Regions from separate parts of the Synechococcus sp. NB0720_010 genome, predicted to be linked through region 1. Evidence: predicted binding sites of a transcription regulator. Region 1 holds the regulator's gene; each other region holds the start of a gene.
What was found. The regulator NtcA, encoded in region 1, controls nitrogen genes in cyanobacteria. The targets are predictions, from matches to a motif close to GTANCNNNNGNTAC.
Positions count from the first base shown of each region.

Region 2: the regulator NtcA is predicted to act here: its motif matches at 1,775-1,788, upstream of LY254_RS08795 (anthranilate phosphoribosyltransferase family protein).
Region 3: the regulator NtcA is predicted to act here: its motif matches at 1,408-1,421, upstream of LY254_RS08815 (ferredoxin--nitrite reductase).
Region 4: the regulator NtcA is predicted to act here: its motif matches at 2,226-2,239, upstream of LY254_RS02045 (circularly permuted type 2 ATP-grasp protein).

Region 1 covers NZ_CP090898.1:1,294,628-1,298,068, forward strand. The annotation lists gene dcd (dCTP deaminase) at 1-292, opposite strand, end outside; gene LY254_RS06950 (cob(I)yrinic acid a,c-diamide adenosyltransferase) at 292-870, opposite strand; gene rph (ribonuclease PH) at 988-1,722, shown strand; gene ntcA (global nitrogen regulator NtcA) at 1,787-2,527, shown strand; gene LY254_RS06965 (DUF3084 domain-containing protein) at 2,603-3,441, shown strand, end outside.
Region 2 covers NZ_CP090898.1:1,676,357-1,679,797, reverse strand. The annotation lists gene LY254_RS08810 (formate/nitrite transporter family protein) at 1-308, shown strand, start outside; gene LY254_RS08805 (hypothetical protein) at 312-1,094, shown strand; gene cynS (cyanase) at 1,164-1,616, opposite strand; gene LY254_RS08795 (anthranilate phosphoribosyltransferase family protein) at 1,844-2,908, shown strand; gene LY254_RS08790 (hypothetical protein) at 2,919-3,116, opposite strand; gene LY254_RS08785 (nitrate reductase associated protein) at 3,438-3,441, shown strand, end outside.
Region 3 covers NZ_CP090898.1:1,680,393-1,683,833, reverse strand. The annotation lists gene cobA (uroporphyrinogen-III C-methyltransferase) at 1-502, opposite strand, end outside; gene LY254_RS08825 (hypothetical protein) at 499-1,047, opposite strand; gene LY254_RS08820 (hypothetical protein) at 1,156-1,353, shown strand; gene LY254_RS08815 (ferredoxin--nitrite reductase) at 1,566-3,137, shown strand.
Region 4 covers NZ_CP090898.1:383,289-386,729, forward strand. The annotation lists gene LY254_RS02025 (mechanosensitive ion channel family protein) at 59-1,099, shown strand; gene rpmB (50S ribosomal protein L28) at 1,163-1,399, shown strand; gene LY254_RS02035 (peroxiredoxin) at 1,432-1,986, shown strand; gene LY254_RS02040 (hypothetical protein) at 1,975-2,151, opposite strand; gene LY254_RS02045 (circularly permuted type 2 ATP-grasp protein) at 2,340-3,441, shown strand, end outside.

The DNA of each region.
Region 1 (3,441 bases):
AGGAGTGGGCCGGGAGGATGAAGTACGAGCCGTCCTCGTCCTCGTGCAGGGGCACCGGCTCCAGGTTGGCGGGGTTGAAGCGCTTGGGATTCATGATCGTTCCGGGGACGTGCCGGAAGATCAGGAACTCCTGCGGGGAGAGACGCAGGTCGTAGCCGTAGGACGAGCAGCCAAAGCTGAGGACGGGCTTTTCGCTGTTCTCCGGATCGAGATGGCGAACCAGCTGTGGCTGAAAGGGCTCGAGCATGCCCAAGGCGGCCTGCTCGTTGATCCAACGGTCGTTTTTGAGCATCAGAAACCTCGGCGCAGCTGGGTGACCTGATCGGCCATGGCCAACAGAGCGGTGGGCATGGAGGGCCCCGTCAGGATCACATCCAGGTGGGACGGCCGCTGCTCCAGGGCTGAAACGACCTCCGCCTCGGACAGGTAGCCCAATTCGACGGCCAGGCCCAACTCATCGAGCACCAACTGATCCAGCTGACCGCTCAGAAACTGCTCACGGGTGTACGCCCAGATCTCGCGCACAGCCTCGACATCGGCCTGGGAGGCCGGCACAGGCTCAGAGAGGCAACCCGCCACGGCTGGCCTCAGCCACTGAAGGCGGCCACAGAGCCACACACTGCGCTCCAGACCCTGATCGACCCCACCTTTGAGGAATTGGCTCACCAGAACGCGGCTACCAAGCCCGGCACTGCGCAGGGCCTGACTGAACACCCCACTGAAGCTGCCGCGGAAGGGAGCGGTGTGCACCTGGAGCTGACCCTCCTGCTGAGCTGCCAGGCGCACGCTGCGAGCGGGGGCCGACGCCGGGACCACAGCCAACGGACGCAGGTGTCCAGCACGGGGCGTGGCTGCAATGCTGGCCGTCATCGAGTGCATGGCTGCCGCTTGGGATCCTGAATGTAGCGGCGTTAGGCCGTCCGGCAAGCAACAAGCACTACCTGTAGTGCAAACACCCGTACCATCGAGGCACTGAGCCAGCCCGCGATGAGCAGCACCCAACCCAGGCGGGACGGCCGCAGCGCAACGGACCTGCGCAGCACCCGCTTCGCTTGGGATCCGATGGGCTTCGCCCTGAGTTCCGTCACGGTGTACACGGGCAACACGGCTGTGATCTGCAGCGTTTGCTTAGAGGAGGGTGTTCCGAAGTGGCGTAAAGGCTCCGGCAAGGGCTGGCTGAGCGCCGACTACCGGCTGCTTCCCGCCAGCACCCCCAGCCGGCAGCCACGGGAGCTGATGAAGCTTTCCGGTCGGACCCAAGAAATCCAACGCCTCATCGCCCGCAGCCTCAGGGCCTGCCTTGATTTGGAGGTTCTGGGGGAGCGGACCCTGCAAATCGACTGTGACGTCCTCCAAGCCGATGCCGGCACCCGCACCGCCAGCATCACTGGAGCCTGGGCCGCCTTAGCCCTCGGCCTGCAACGCCTGGAGCAGCGCGGAGTGCTGGAACGATCGCCCCTGGTGGGGCAGGTGGCGGCGGTTTCCGTTGGCCTCGTGGATGGCGCCGCACTCCTCGATCTCGACTACAGCGAGGACAGCCAAGCAGAGGTCGATCTGAACGTGGTGATGAATCAAGAGCAACATTTGCTCGAAATTCAAGGCACCGCGGAGGGCGCACCCTTCAGTCGCCAACAGCTTTCCGGTCTGGTTGACCTAGCGGAAAGCGGCATCGATCAACTGATGCAGGCCCAGAAGCAGGCCTTGGCAGAGGCAGCAAATTAGTTTCAATGGCTACAGGGCGGCCCTGGACTGATCCGTAGGTTCCAAGCAACTCAGTCGCGCTGACATGGTCGTGGCAACGCAAGGATTCAGCCGCTACTCCCCTAGCCCTACGACCGGTACGTCAGTGATCGCACCGATCGCGGGCAGTCCGCTGCCACCCAATGCCACGCTTCTGGATGTCATCCGGGGCCTGAGCGGTAGCACCACCGAGATCGTTGAGCGGGGCAAAACAATCTTTTTCCCCGGCGACCCCGCCGAAAAGGTTTATCTGCTGAAGCGGGGTGCGGTCCGGCTCTCCAGGGTCTACGAATCCGGCGAGGAAATCACCGTGGCACTGCTGCGGGAGAACAGCCTGTTCGGTGTGCTGTCTCTACTCACGGGCCAGCGTTCAGACCGCTTCTATCACTCGATTGCCTTTACTCGCGTCGAGCTGGTGACGGCTCCCGCAACCTCCGTCCGCAAAGCGATCGAACAGGACCCGGCGGTTGGTCTATTGCTTCTTCAGGGTCTCTCCTCTCGGATTCTTCAAACCGAGACCATGATCGAAACCCTCACCCACCGCGACATGTCCTCGCGACTGGTGAGCTTCCTGCTGGTGCTCTGCCGCGACTTTGGAGTGCCCAGCAGCGAAGGGATCACGATCGACCTTCGCCTGTCCCACCAGGCCATTGCCGAAGCAATCGGATCGACCCGCGTCACGATCACCCGACTCTTGGGCGACCTCCGCAACGACGGGCTGGTGCAAATCGACCGCAAGAAGATCACCGTCTTCGATCCGTTGGCCCTCGCCAAACGCTTCAGCTAAACGGCTGAACTGGTGGCCGATCCCAGCTGCGTTCCAAGCCACCGCAACCGATACTGACCGTCGTCGCACAACGTCGTGTCCGGCTGGATCCTGATCCTGGCGTTGCTGATCCTCGGGGGAGTGCTCTCCACCCTGGGGGATCGCTTGGGATCCAAGGTCGGCAAGGCGCGGCTGAGCTTGTTCCGGTTGCGGCCCAAGAAAACCGCCGTAGTGATCACGGTGCTGACCGGCAGCTTGATCAGTGCCATCTCCCTTGGGCTGATGCTGCTCGTCAGTGATCGCTTGCGCACGGGGCTCTTTGAACTCGATCAGATCGAACAGCGCCTACGGGACAGCCGCGATGCCCTGAGCTCAAGTCGCCAGGACCTGGCCCAAAGTCGCAACGCCCTGCGCAGCGCAGAGAACGAGCGCAGCGAGGCCCAACGCCAACTCAAGGTGGTGGCCGAGCAGGCCAGCCGGCTGCAGAAGGAACTGGCTCCCCTGATGGAGCAACGCAAACAACTGGAGGCCGAGCGCGACCGCCTCAGCCGTGACATCGCCGCGAAGGATTCCGATCTCCAGCGCAACCGCACTGAGCTCGCCAAGCTCAACAGCAAGATCAAAAGCAGCAGCCAAGAGCTCGAGCGTCTCGAACGCAACCTGATTGCCCTACGTCAGGGTGATGTGGTGATCAGCAGTGGCCAAATCCTGGAGGTGGCCAAGGTGCGGATCGAGAAGCCCAGCCAGGCCCGAGACGTGATCCACGCCCTGCTGCAGCGCACGAATTTGAACGTTTACCAGCGCGTGCTGCCAGGCGAAACACCGAACCGTCAAATCCTGTTGGTGCCGCGCAGCGACATCAGCAAATTGGAGACCACCCTCAGCAAACGCGGCGAGTGGGTCGTGAGTCTGATCTCAGCGGCCAATGTGCTCAA
Region 2 (3,441 bases), 380 kb from region 1:
AGAGCGTTCCCGGCAAGCTGCTGGCCTGCTGGCTGCCGATCACGGCCTTCCAAACGATGGGCATGGAGCACATCGTGGTGAACCAGTTCCTGCATACCGCCGGCCCCCTGCTGGGCTCCGGTGTGTCCTTCGGCAAGGTGATCGTCTGGAACTTCATCCCCGTCACCCTCGGCAACATCGTGGGCGGGATGGTCTTCATCGGGATGCTCTTCTACAGCACCCACCGCACCAAGATGCCCAACGTTCTCCCCAGTGAGCACGACGACAAGCTGGAGCGGGAACTGGCCGCCGAGCTGGGGGCTCGCTGATCAATGGGACTCGCTGTCGCCCCTGCCTCTGACCTTCTTCAGCCCCATGAGGAAGCTGCTCTGAGCGAGCGGCTCGGACGCTGGCGGCGGCAGCCCCTCACCCCTGAAGAACTGAGCGCTCTGCTGCCTCGGGTCTCCGATCCCACCCTTGCCCTCAGCCTGGCTGAGCGGCTGGGGATGGCCGGACCCGAGGCCATTGCCTTGATCCTTCCCCTCTGCCAATCGCAGGGCATTTCTCTGCCCCTCATTCGCGCCCTGGGAATCTGTCATCACCCCCAGGCCTGCACTCAGCTCCTTACCTGGCTGCCAGAGGCCGGACCCCTGGAGCCCGATGTGCTCGAAGCCCTCGGCTGCTGGGGCAATCTGATCGATTTCAGGATCATCGAATCAGCGCTGAGCGCACCTGGCCAGAGCCATCGCCTGGCAGGCCTCAGCCTGCTGACCTTCCGCAATCGCAGCCTGACGGCCGAGGAGGTCCTACGCCTGACGACGCCTCTGCTGCAGGACTTTCGCGCCGATGTGGTGATTGCCACGATCAAGCTGCTGCAACGGCGCAACGAGCCCAGCGTCTTAGCTGCCATTCGCGGCTGCATCAGCACCGAAGCTCTGCCCCGCGTCGCTGAAGCGGCACTCCAGGCCCTCGGTTGCATCGGCAGCCTGGAATGCTGCCAGCAGCTGCTGGAGCTTCGAGGCGAATTGGCTGGCACAGCCTTAGAAGAGCCGCTGCGGCGTCAACTCAAGGCTCAGGTCAGGCATCAAGCCCTGGTCGAGCAGGCCTTGGCATAACTATTCATTTCTACAATTCGCCACAAAAAAAGCCCACCGTTGGTGGGCTTTTGCGTTGGGAGCCGAAGCTCACCATTTCTTATAAGGAAGGAACTTGCCGCACATGGTGACCTTCACTCGGTTACCAGCAGGGTCTTCAACTTTGTCCACATCCAAGGTGAAATCAATGGCGCTCATAATGCCATCACCAAACTTCTCTTGGATCACGTCCTTCAGGGGCATTCCGTACACCTGCATGATCTCGTAGAAGCGATAGATCAGCGGATCAGTCGGGATCACAGGATCCAGACCGCCCTTGGTCGGGAACGACTGCAGTGCCTCAGTAATGGCATGGTCAAGACTGAGCAGTTCAGCCAGCTTTTGGGCTTCTTCAGCCGAAGCGGTGGACTGGCAGTAGAACAGCGAAGCGATCCACACTTCATCGCGACCCAGGGCGGCCTCCAGATCAGCGAAGCTCAGCCCTTTGGCCTTCTTCGCCGCCATCAACGTCGCCGTGATTGTGGCGGGAGAGGGAGCTGCCAACGAGGGCATTGAAACAGGAGTAACCGTCATGGAGACAGGCCAGAATTGATGAGAGGAGTGAACAGAATGAAGCGCAATCTGCGTTCTGCTCGCATGTCAGATTCGCTGCAGATGGGGATCAACTTCGCAGCCTTTGTTACCGAGCCTGAAACAACTTGGTAGCGGCTGCTACCAGATCGGGCCTTGTCGGCACGGAGAATCCAGTGAGAACAAGCTCTTCTGTCGGCTTGACCTACGCCGCTCCCCCAACCGACGGCCCACCGAATGGCCGTGAGCTGTTCAAGGCCTATCTCCGAAAAGTCGGCAGTGGCGAGCACACCAGTAGTGGACTGACGCGCGAAGAAGCCGCCCACGCCCTCGAACTGATGCTCGATGGGGCCGCTAGCCCGGCCCAAATCGGCGCCTTCCTGATCGCCCACCGCATCCGCCGGCCTGAACCTCAGGAGCTCACCGGGATGCTGGATGTGTACCGAAAGCGGGGCCCGCAGCTGACAACCGGCAAGCCAGCCATCAGCTTCGGCATGCCCTTTGACGGGCGCACACGCACCGCTCCGATCTACCCCCTCACCGCCCTGGTGCTCTCGAGTGCCGGACTCCCCGTGGTGCTGCAAGGGGCCGGCCGCATCCCCGTGAAATACGGGATCACGGCCCAGGAGCTGTTCGCCTGCTTGGGCCTGCAGCTCGCCGGCCGAAGCGTCGAGTGGGTCCAGGCCAAGCTCAACGCTTGCAATCTGGCGTTGGTCCATCAACCGGACCACCTCCCGGATGCCGAAACCCTGATCCCTTACCGCGAGGATCTCGGCAAGCGGCCACCGCTGGCCAGCCTCGAGTTGCTCTGGACTGCGCACCAGGGCGAGCACCTGCTGGTCAGTGGCTTTGTCCACCCGCCAACCGAAGCGCGGGCCTGGAAGGCACTGGACTTAGCGGGGGAAACCAACGTGCTGACCGTCAAAGGCCTCGAGGGAAGCACCGATCTGCCGATCAGTCGGGCCTGCGTGACGGGTCGTCCAACCCGAGAGGAGGACGGGCGCCAGATTCTCCACCCCCGCGACAACGGTTGCTACGGAGCCGACCCGCTTTGGGACGGGCTGGAGACCTGGGGGAACCAAGCGGCCGCCGCCCTCGGCGGGCAAGGGGAACTGGCGACCGCCTTGATCTGGAATGCCGGCACCTACCTCTGGCAGGCCGGACTGGAGGCGAACCTCACCGACGGCCTCGAGCGCTGCCGGGATCTTCTGAGCTCGGGGGTGGTGATGGCCCACCTCCAGCGTCTGCGCCAGGAGATGGGCTGAGAGCAACCAATCAGCGCTCGCCCAGCACCTGCCACATCGCCGCTTGGCCAGCAATCACGGGCTGCACCGACGCGGGAGCGGAAGCCGAGATGGAGGCACTACGGATGAGTTGGACGCCCAAGGAGGCGACAACAAAGGCTCCAATGAAACCTGTGGCGATCGTCAGGGGATGGCGGCCCTGAACCGCAACTCCAGTTTTGGTTGCCATGACGGCATGGGGGATTTAACCCATCCACTATGGAGACGTCAGCCAACCCTCGCCAGCCGAACCGGTCCAAAACGTTGTGGACGCTGCCGGCGCCATGGACCAGGCGGCCGCGCCTGCCAGAAGTCGATCGCTGCTCACCCAGCCGTGGGAACTGCCCAGCAGAACCCCAAGAGCAACGGCCAAACGCATGGTGAACGGAAGAATTGAAGGGAGTTTGAAGAGACCAACGCACCGATTTGGCCGCCGTTGACACCAAACCCATCCGCCGGGAGCAAGCAATCCTCAGAAGCGTCAAAATCACTACCAGAACGACGTCTGGCCGTGA
Region 3 (3,441 bases), 390 kb from region 1:
TGCGGGCTAAGCCGCGCCAATCCACCCCAGGACGACGCTTATCAATCTCCTCGTGACCGGTCACGAAGGTGACTGAACTGCCGGCACGGCGGTGGGTCACGGGAATGCCGACATAGGCAGGGGCGGCGATCCCAGCCGTCACCCCGGGAACCACCTCAACGGCGATCCCATGACGCTCGAGGTGGGCTGCCTCCTCACCGCCACGACCAAAGAGAAAGGGATCCCCACCCTTCAGGCGCACCACGCAGCGATGGCGCTTGGCCATCTCCACCAGCACGGCATTGGTGCTGGGTTGGGGCACAGAGTGATGGCCCCGGCGCTTCCCAACGAAGTGCTGCTCGGCACCGTCCGGCACCAAGGCCAAGACCTCGCGCGGCACCAGTGAGTCATAGACCAGGGCATCGCACTGGCTGAGCAAACGCTGGGCCTTGACCGTCAGGAGGTCGGGATCACCGGGACCAGCCCCCACCAGATACACCTTGCCGGCAACGTCAGCGGTCATGGCAGATCGAGCAGGAGGTTGAACAAGAACTGACGGGTTGCCGGACGCTCCAGCAGCGCCAGACAGGGGGAGACGTCCGTCCGTAGGTGGGCCGTCATCCGATTGGGCGCAAGGGCCAAGGGCAATGCCGCCGCATCGCTCGGGGCGCTTCGGTCTGCACTTAAGCAGGGCACCCCCAGGTAGCGGCTCAGGGCCGAGAGGTAGCGATCCGCCACCCCTGGCCGAAGGGGATGGTGCAACACAGCCGGAGCATTCAGCGCGCGCAAATGCTCCAACCAGGGGCCCCAGGCCCCGAGGAAAGGAAGCGTGCACACCTGATGCCCTTCTCGGCGCAGCCGATCACGGATCCCCGGGACATCACTGCGGGCATGGCTGCCGGGCGTCAGCAGCAGGGGCACCAACAGCAGCGATTGCCCCTGGGGCAGCTCCAAAGGATCAGCCGTGAGGGCTTGCAACCAAACCGGAGCCTGACGGGCCTGGGCGAGATCGTTCAGCAGCTCAGTGATGACCTGGGGAATCTGCCCACCGGCGTGGCCGTGGACCACCAAGAGCAAGGGCGACTGCCGAGCAGCGGAGGGCTTCGGTAGCAACGGCCACCGCCAGCAGCCCGGGCCTGCTGATGGAGTCAGATCCACCGGATTCATAGGAACACGATGCCAGCCGCCCGCCCCTTGCCCAGCTCCCGCCGCAGGCCCCAGAGCAGCTACGGACGCCCCCGCTACCGGGAGATGCAGCCCACCCCGCAGTGGAGGCGCGAACTCGATGCCGACTTCGCCGCCATGGGCAAGGTCTGGCAAATGATTCGCAGTGGAGCGACGCGAATGCTGGGCGAAATCGGACGCCAATACTGAGCTGCGCGGGGCCGAAGAGCGTGACCATCAACCCGGAAGATGGGGCCCCTTTAGGTATCCGTTGACACCCTTTTCACCACTCCCCTTGGACGGCGTCGATCCGTAACAACGGCGACAAAGCAGTGCAGAGGGCGAATGATTTGATTCCACCCACTAGTCGTTCTTTGTTTTGGAAACGGCTCAGTTGCTGACTTCATCTGAACCGATTTCCCATGGTGGCGACGCCAACGATGTCCAACGCAAACGAGATACCCAGCGCACTACCGAGCTGGCTCGAAGGTAAGAAGCTCAATAAGATTGAGCAGAACAAAGCTGACAAAGACGGCCTACTCGTCGGCAGCGAAATCGAGACGTTCGCCAAACTTGGATGGGAGAACGTCGATGAGACGGATCTTCAGCTTCGACTGAAGTGGTACGGAATGTTCTGGAGACCCAAAACTCCAGGGCTGTTCATGATGCGCCTGCGGGTTCCCAACGGGGTGATCTCCGCAGAGCAGCTTCGGGTCGTCGGCAACATCGTGGCTCGCTACGGCAGCAACGGAAGCGCTGACATCACCACGCGCCAAAACATCCAAATGCGCGGCATCCTCCTGGAGGACCTGCCAGAGATTCTGGGTCAACTCAAAGCGGTTGGCCTGACCACCATCCAATCGGCCTTCGACAACCCCAGGAACGTCACCGGAAATCCCATTGCCGGCATTGACCCCCTGGAGATTGTCGACACTCGCCCGTACACCCAGGAGCTCGAAAACTTCCTCACGAGCAACCACCAGGGCAACCCCGAGTTCTCCAACCTTCCGCGGAAGTGGAATACGGCTGTCGCTGGTGCACGCGACAACTTCCTGCTCCACAACGACATCGCCTTCCACCCCGTTGAGCGCAACGGCGAGATGGGCTTCGGCGTCTGGATCGGCGGCATCCTCTCCTCCCAGATGAATGCCTATGCCATTCCCTTGAATGCTTGGGTCAAGCCAGATCAAATCTGTGCGATCACCGAAGCCGTGATCAAGATCTGGAGGGACAACGGCGAGCGGGACAAGCGTCCAAAGGGTCGCTTCCGTCTGTATCTCGACGAGGTTGGCCTGGAGGCTTTCCGGGCCATGGTGGAAGAACGCTTTGGTCCGCTGACCCCAGATCCAGGTTCAGTCTTCGACGCTGAACCCCGCTCCCACTACGGCATCCACCCCCAGAAGCAGCAGGACCTGCACTACGCCGGTGTCCATGTTCCCGTCGGACGCCTGCTCGCCGAAGACTTCCAAGACATTGCCGCCCTTGCCGAGCGCCATGGCGACGGCAGCGTGCGCCTGACGGAAGATCAAAACGTGATCTTTACCGGCATCAGCAGCGCTCAACTCCAGGCCTTTGAAACGGAACCACTGCTGCAGCGCTTCAGCCTGAACCCCAGCCACATTGCCGCTGGCACCGTCAGCTGCACCGGCAACAGCTACTGCAGCTTTGCCCTCACCAACACCAAGGATCAAGCCCTCGCTGCTGCTGAAGCGCTGGATCGTGAATTGGTCCTTCCGGAGGAACTGAAGATCCACTGGACGGGCTGCCCCAACACCTGCGGCCAGGCCTACATGGGCGCCATTGGTCTCACCGGAACCAAAACCAAACAGCCCGATGGCGGCATGGGCGAGGGCTACAACATCACCATTGGCGGCTCCCAAGGTGCCAACCCTCAAATCGGCGAGATGCACCGCAAAGGAGTTCCCGCCAGTGAAATCCAAGCGGTGCTGAAAGAGGTTCTCATTGAACAGTTTGGCGCCAAGCCCAGGACGTAAAAAGCCGCAGTCCGCACTACACATTTACCGGCATTTTTGAGACCAGGTGCTCCTTTCTTCTGAAGCCTGTCCTCAATCAGATCGCACCGTCTCACCCTCAACTTCGGACGCATGTCTTCATCAACGACGCAACAAAAGAGAGATGTCTTCTCTCGGTTTGTGAATTGGCTGAGCAGCAGTGGCACTGACAAAGCTGCCGTCAACAGGCCCCAAGGCAGCCAAGACTTCATTTCTCGCTTGATGAACCGCATTAGCGGTTAATTCCCTTCCTCACACATCACTTGCAGAGCAAAACATGAGCGCG
Region 4 (3,441 bases), 910 kb from region 1:
TGTCAGGGGCTTGACGCAGCACGAGACAGTGGAACCAGCTCAAACGTCGCGTCTGCCGATGACCTCGCTCTGGAGTACTGCGCCGGCACTGGCGGCCCTACTCGGCGGTGGGTTGCTGTCCCTTCTGGCAGCAAGGATCTTTGGGATCTTCTTCGGTCGTCTGACACGGCGAACGCGAAGCGAAACCGATGACTTCATCGTTCAAGTCATCACGGACACGATCCCAATCCTTGGCTGGGTCATCAGCGCCAGTTGGGCTTGGTGGCTGCTGCCGACCTCTCCCGAGGCGGATCGGGTGGTCTTCACCATCTCGAAACTCATCCTGGTGGTGTTCCTGGTGCGGCTGGTCAACCGCATCAGCCTGCGGTTGCTGCAACGCTCCGCGGCCCACAGCGGAGATCCAGCGGTCGGCAACATGCTCCGCGCCCTCGCGCCGATGTTGCGGGCGTTGGTCTGGTGCGTCGGCGCTGTCCTCTATCTGCAGAACATCGGTGTCCAGATGGCTGCGATCTGGGCTCTGCTGAGCGCCGGTGGCATCGGGGCAGGCTTGGCCTTAAAGCAGCCGGTCTCTGAATTCTTCGAATACATCACAATCCTTCTCGACAAGCCCTTCCAACCCGGTCAATTCATCCAAGTCGGAGAGGTCTGGGGAACGGTGGAGCGGGTGGGGGTGCGTTCGACCCGTCTGCGCAGCATCAACGGCGAAGCGATCGTCATGAGCAACAGCGCCCTGACCAGCTCAGTGGTGGCGAACTATGGGGAGATGCAAGAGCGGCGGCTGATCTATCGGCTGGGGGTGACCTACGACACCAGCCACGCCGTACTGGAACGGATCCCTGGCCTGTTGAAAGCCATTGTTGAGCAGGGGGGCGATGCCCGCTTTGACCGGGCCCATTTCGTGGCCTTCAACAGCAGCAGCCTTGATTTTGAGTTGGTCTATTTCGTTCCTTCGAACGACTACGTCCAGGCGATGGAAGCCCAGCAACGGATCAACCTGGCGATCGTCCAACGCTTCGCCCAGGAGGGCATTGAGTTCGCCTTCCCGACGCAAACCTTGCACCTGCACAACTGCACTGAGGCCTTGGGTTCTGGGGTGTGACCCGACTTGCTATGGTGGGTGCTTGGGCAATTTGCCCGAAGTTGTGTTTTTAGAAGATCGGTCATGTCCCGGGTCTGCCAACTCACCGGCAAGCGCGCCAACAACGGCATGGCCGTCTCCCACTCGCACATCCGCACGAAGAAGCTCCAGCAGGTGAACCTGCAAGAGCGCCGTCTGTGGTGGGCTGAAGGCAACCGTTACGTGAAACTGCGGGTCTCCACCCGTGCCCTGAAGACCATTCAAAAGAAGGGCCTGGGCGCCTACGCCAAGCAGCTGGGCATCAACCTGGCCAAGATCTGAGCTTCAATCCTGGGAGTTCTCCCAGGATCAAGTTGAACCGCCGCAACCTGCTTGTTTCGTTTGGTGCTGCGGCCTTAGGCCTGCTGGGACTCCCCCGGCAGGCCTTTTCGATGGGAGGGACCCTGCCCGATCTCGATCAACCGGCCCCTGGCTTTGGGCTCTCCGGCGTGGTTCCAGGCGAGGGGGGGGCCGTCGAAGCCGTACGCAGCCTGAGCGATTTCAAAGGGAGCTGGGTGGTGCTCTACTTCTATCCCCGAGATTTCACGGAGGGGTGCACCTTGGAAGCCAAGGGCTTTCAACGGGATCTGCAGCTGTTCCATGCCCGCAATGCCGAAGTGGTCGGAATCAGTGCAGACGACACGGACTCCCACAAAGAGTTCTGCGGAAGCGAGGCGTTGACCTACCCGCTACTCTCTGATCCCGGAGGAGAAACCAGCAAGCGCTACGGCAGCTGGATCCCGCCCTTCTCCCAACGTCACACCTTTTTGATTGACCCAGAAGGGGTTCTTAAAGAGCGCTGGTTAGGGGTACGGCCCCTAGGCCACAGCCAGGAGATCCTGAAGCGGCTGGATGAGCTACAGGCCTAAGGCTGCGCGCTGCTCCAGCAGCCTCAGGTGGGCTTGACCTGCAGGGAGGCTGTCGCAGAACAGGCAGTTGTCCTCAAATCGCACTTGATAAAGCTCGCCTTCGCTGGAGCGCAGCTGATAGATCACTCCCCCTTGGGGATCGACCAGCACAGGGACCTGGGCCATGGGTCTTCAGGAGCAACGAGCAGAGGCTGGCTCGGCGATTGAACCCTTGCCATAGGTGCATCAACTCATCATCCGTAGCGACCACTACAGGTGATGCGGGTGGCCACGAACCGGGGTGGACTTTGGTAGCGAAAGAAACCTGAAGGGGTCTGACTGCTCTGCATGCTTGCCCCAATTCCACTCGAGCAATGTTTACCGAGTACAGGCCAAAGAAGGGATATGACGAATACTTCAGTGCCGCCGAAGGCCCTCGCTCCGGCCTCAAGCCCCTGGTGAACTCCCTGGGTGCACTCGGGATCGAGAAACTCAACCGCAATCACGCCGCCGCTGGAGTCCTACTGAAGCGACTCGGGGCCACCTTCAGGCTGAATGATTCGGGCGGACGCGTGGGGGAACGGATCCTTCCATTCGACCCGCTGCCACGCTTGATTCGCTCGAAGGAGTGGGAGCGTCTAGAGCGAGGACTGTCCCAGCGCCTAGAGGCGATTGATCAATTTCTGGGTGACATCTACGGCGAGCAACGCATCATCCGAGATGGGGTTATTCCGCGGGAGCACGTGGAAAGTTCCCTGGGGTGGAGGCGCGAGCTTCAAGGGTTCAAGCCCCCCTTGGGCAAATGGTGTCAAATCTCCGGGCTTGATCTGATCCGTGATGGAGAAGGAACCTGGCGCGTCCTGGAGGACAACCTGAGATGTCCTTCTGGTGTCGCCTATTTCCTGGAGAACAGGAGGGTGATGAAACGGATGTTCCCGAGCCTGTTTAGTGGCCGGATCGTCCAGCCGATTGATCGCTACCCCTCCCAGCTGCTGCAGACCCTGAGGGAGCTGGCGCCCTGGACCGACTCCCCCCGGGTCGTCCTCCTGACCCCCGGGGTGTTCAACAGCGCCTATTTCGAACACAGCTATCTGGCTCAACAGATGGGCATTCCCCTCGTCGAGGGCCGGGACTTGGCCTGTGAAGACGGACGGGTTTGGATGCGCACGACCCGTGGATTGGAGACCGTCGATGTGATCTACCGGCGCATTGATGATGACTTCCTCGATCCCGCCGTCTTCCGCAGCGATTCAATGCTGGGGGTCCGCGGACTGATGGAGGTCTATGCCCAGGGACGGGTGGCGATTGCCAACGCTCCTGGAACTGGAATTGCCGACGACAAGCTGATCTACGCCTATGTGCCGGAGATGGTGCGCTACTACCTCGGGGAGGAAGCCATCATCCAAAACGTCCCCACCTACCTCTGCTCTAAAGCTGAAGATCGGTCCTATGTACTAAGCCATCTACGGGAGCTGG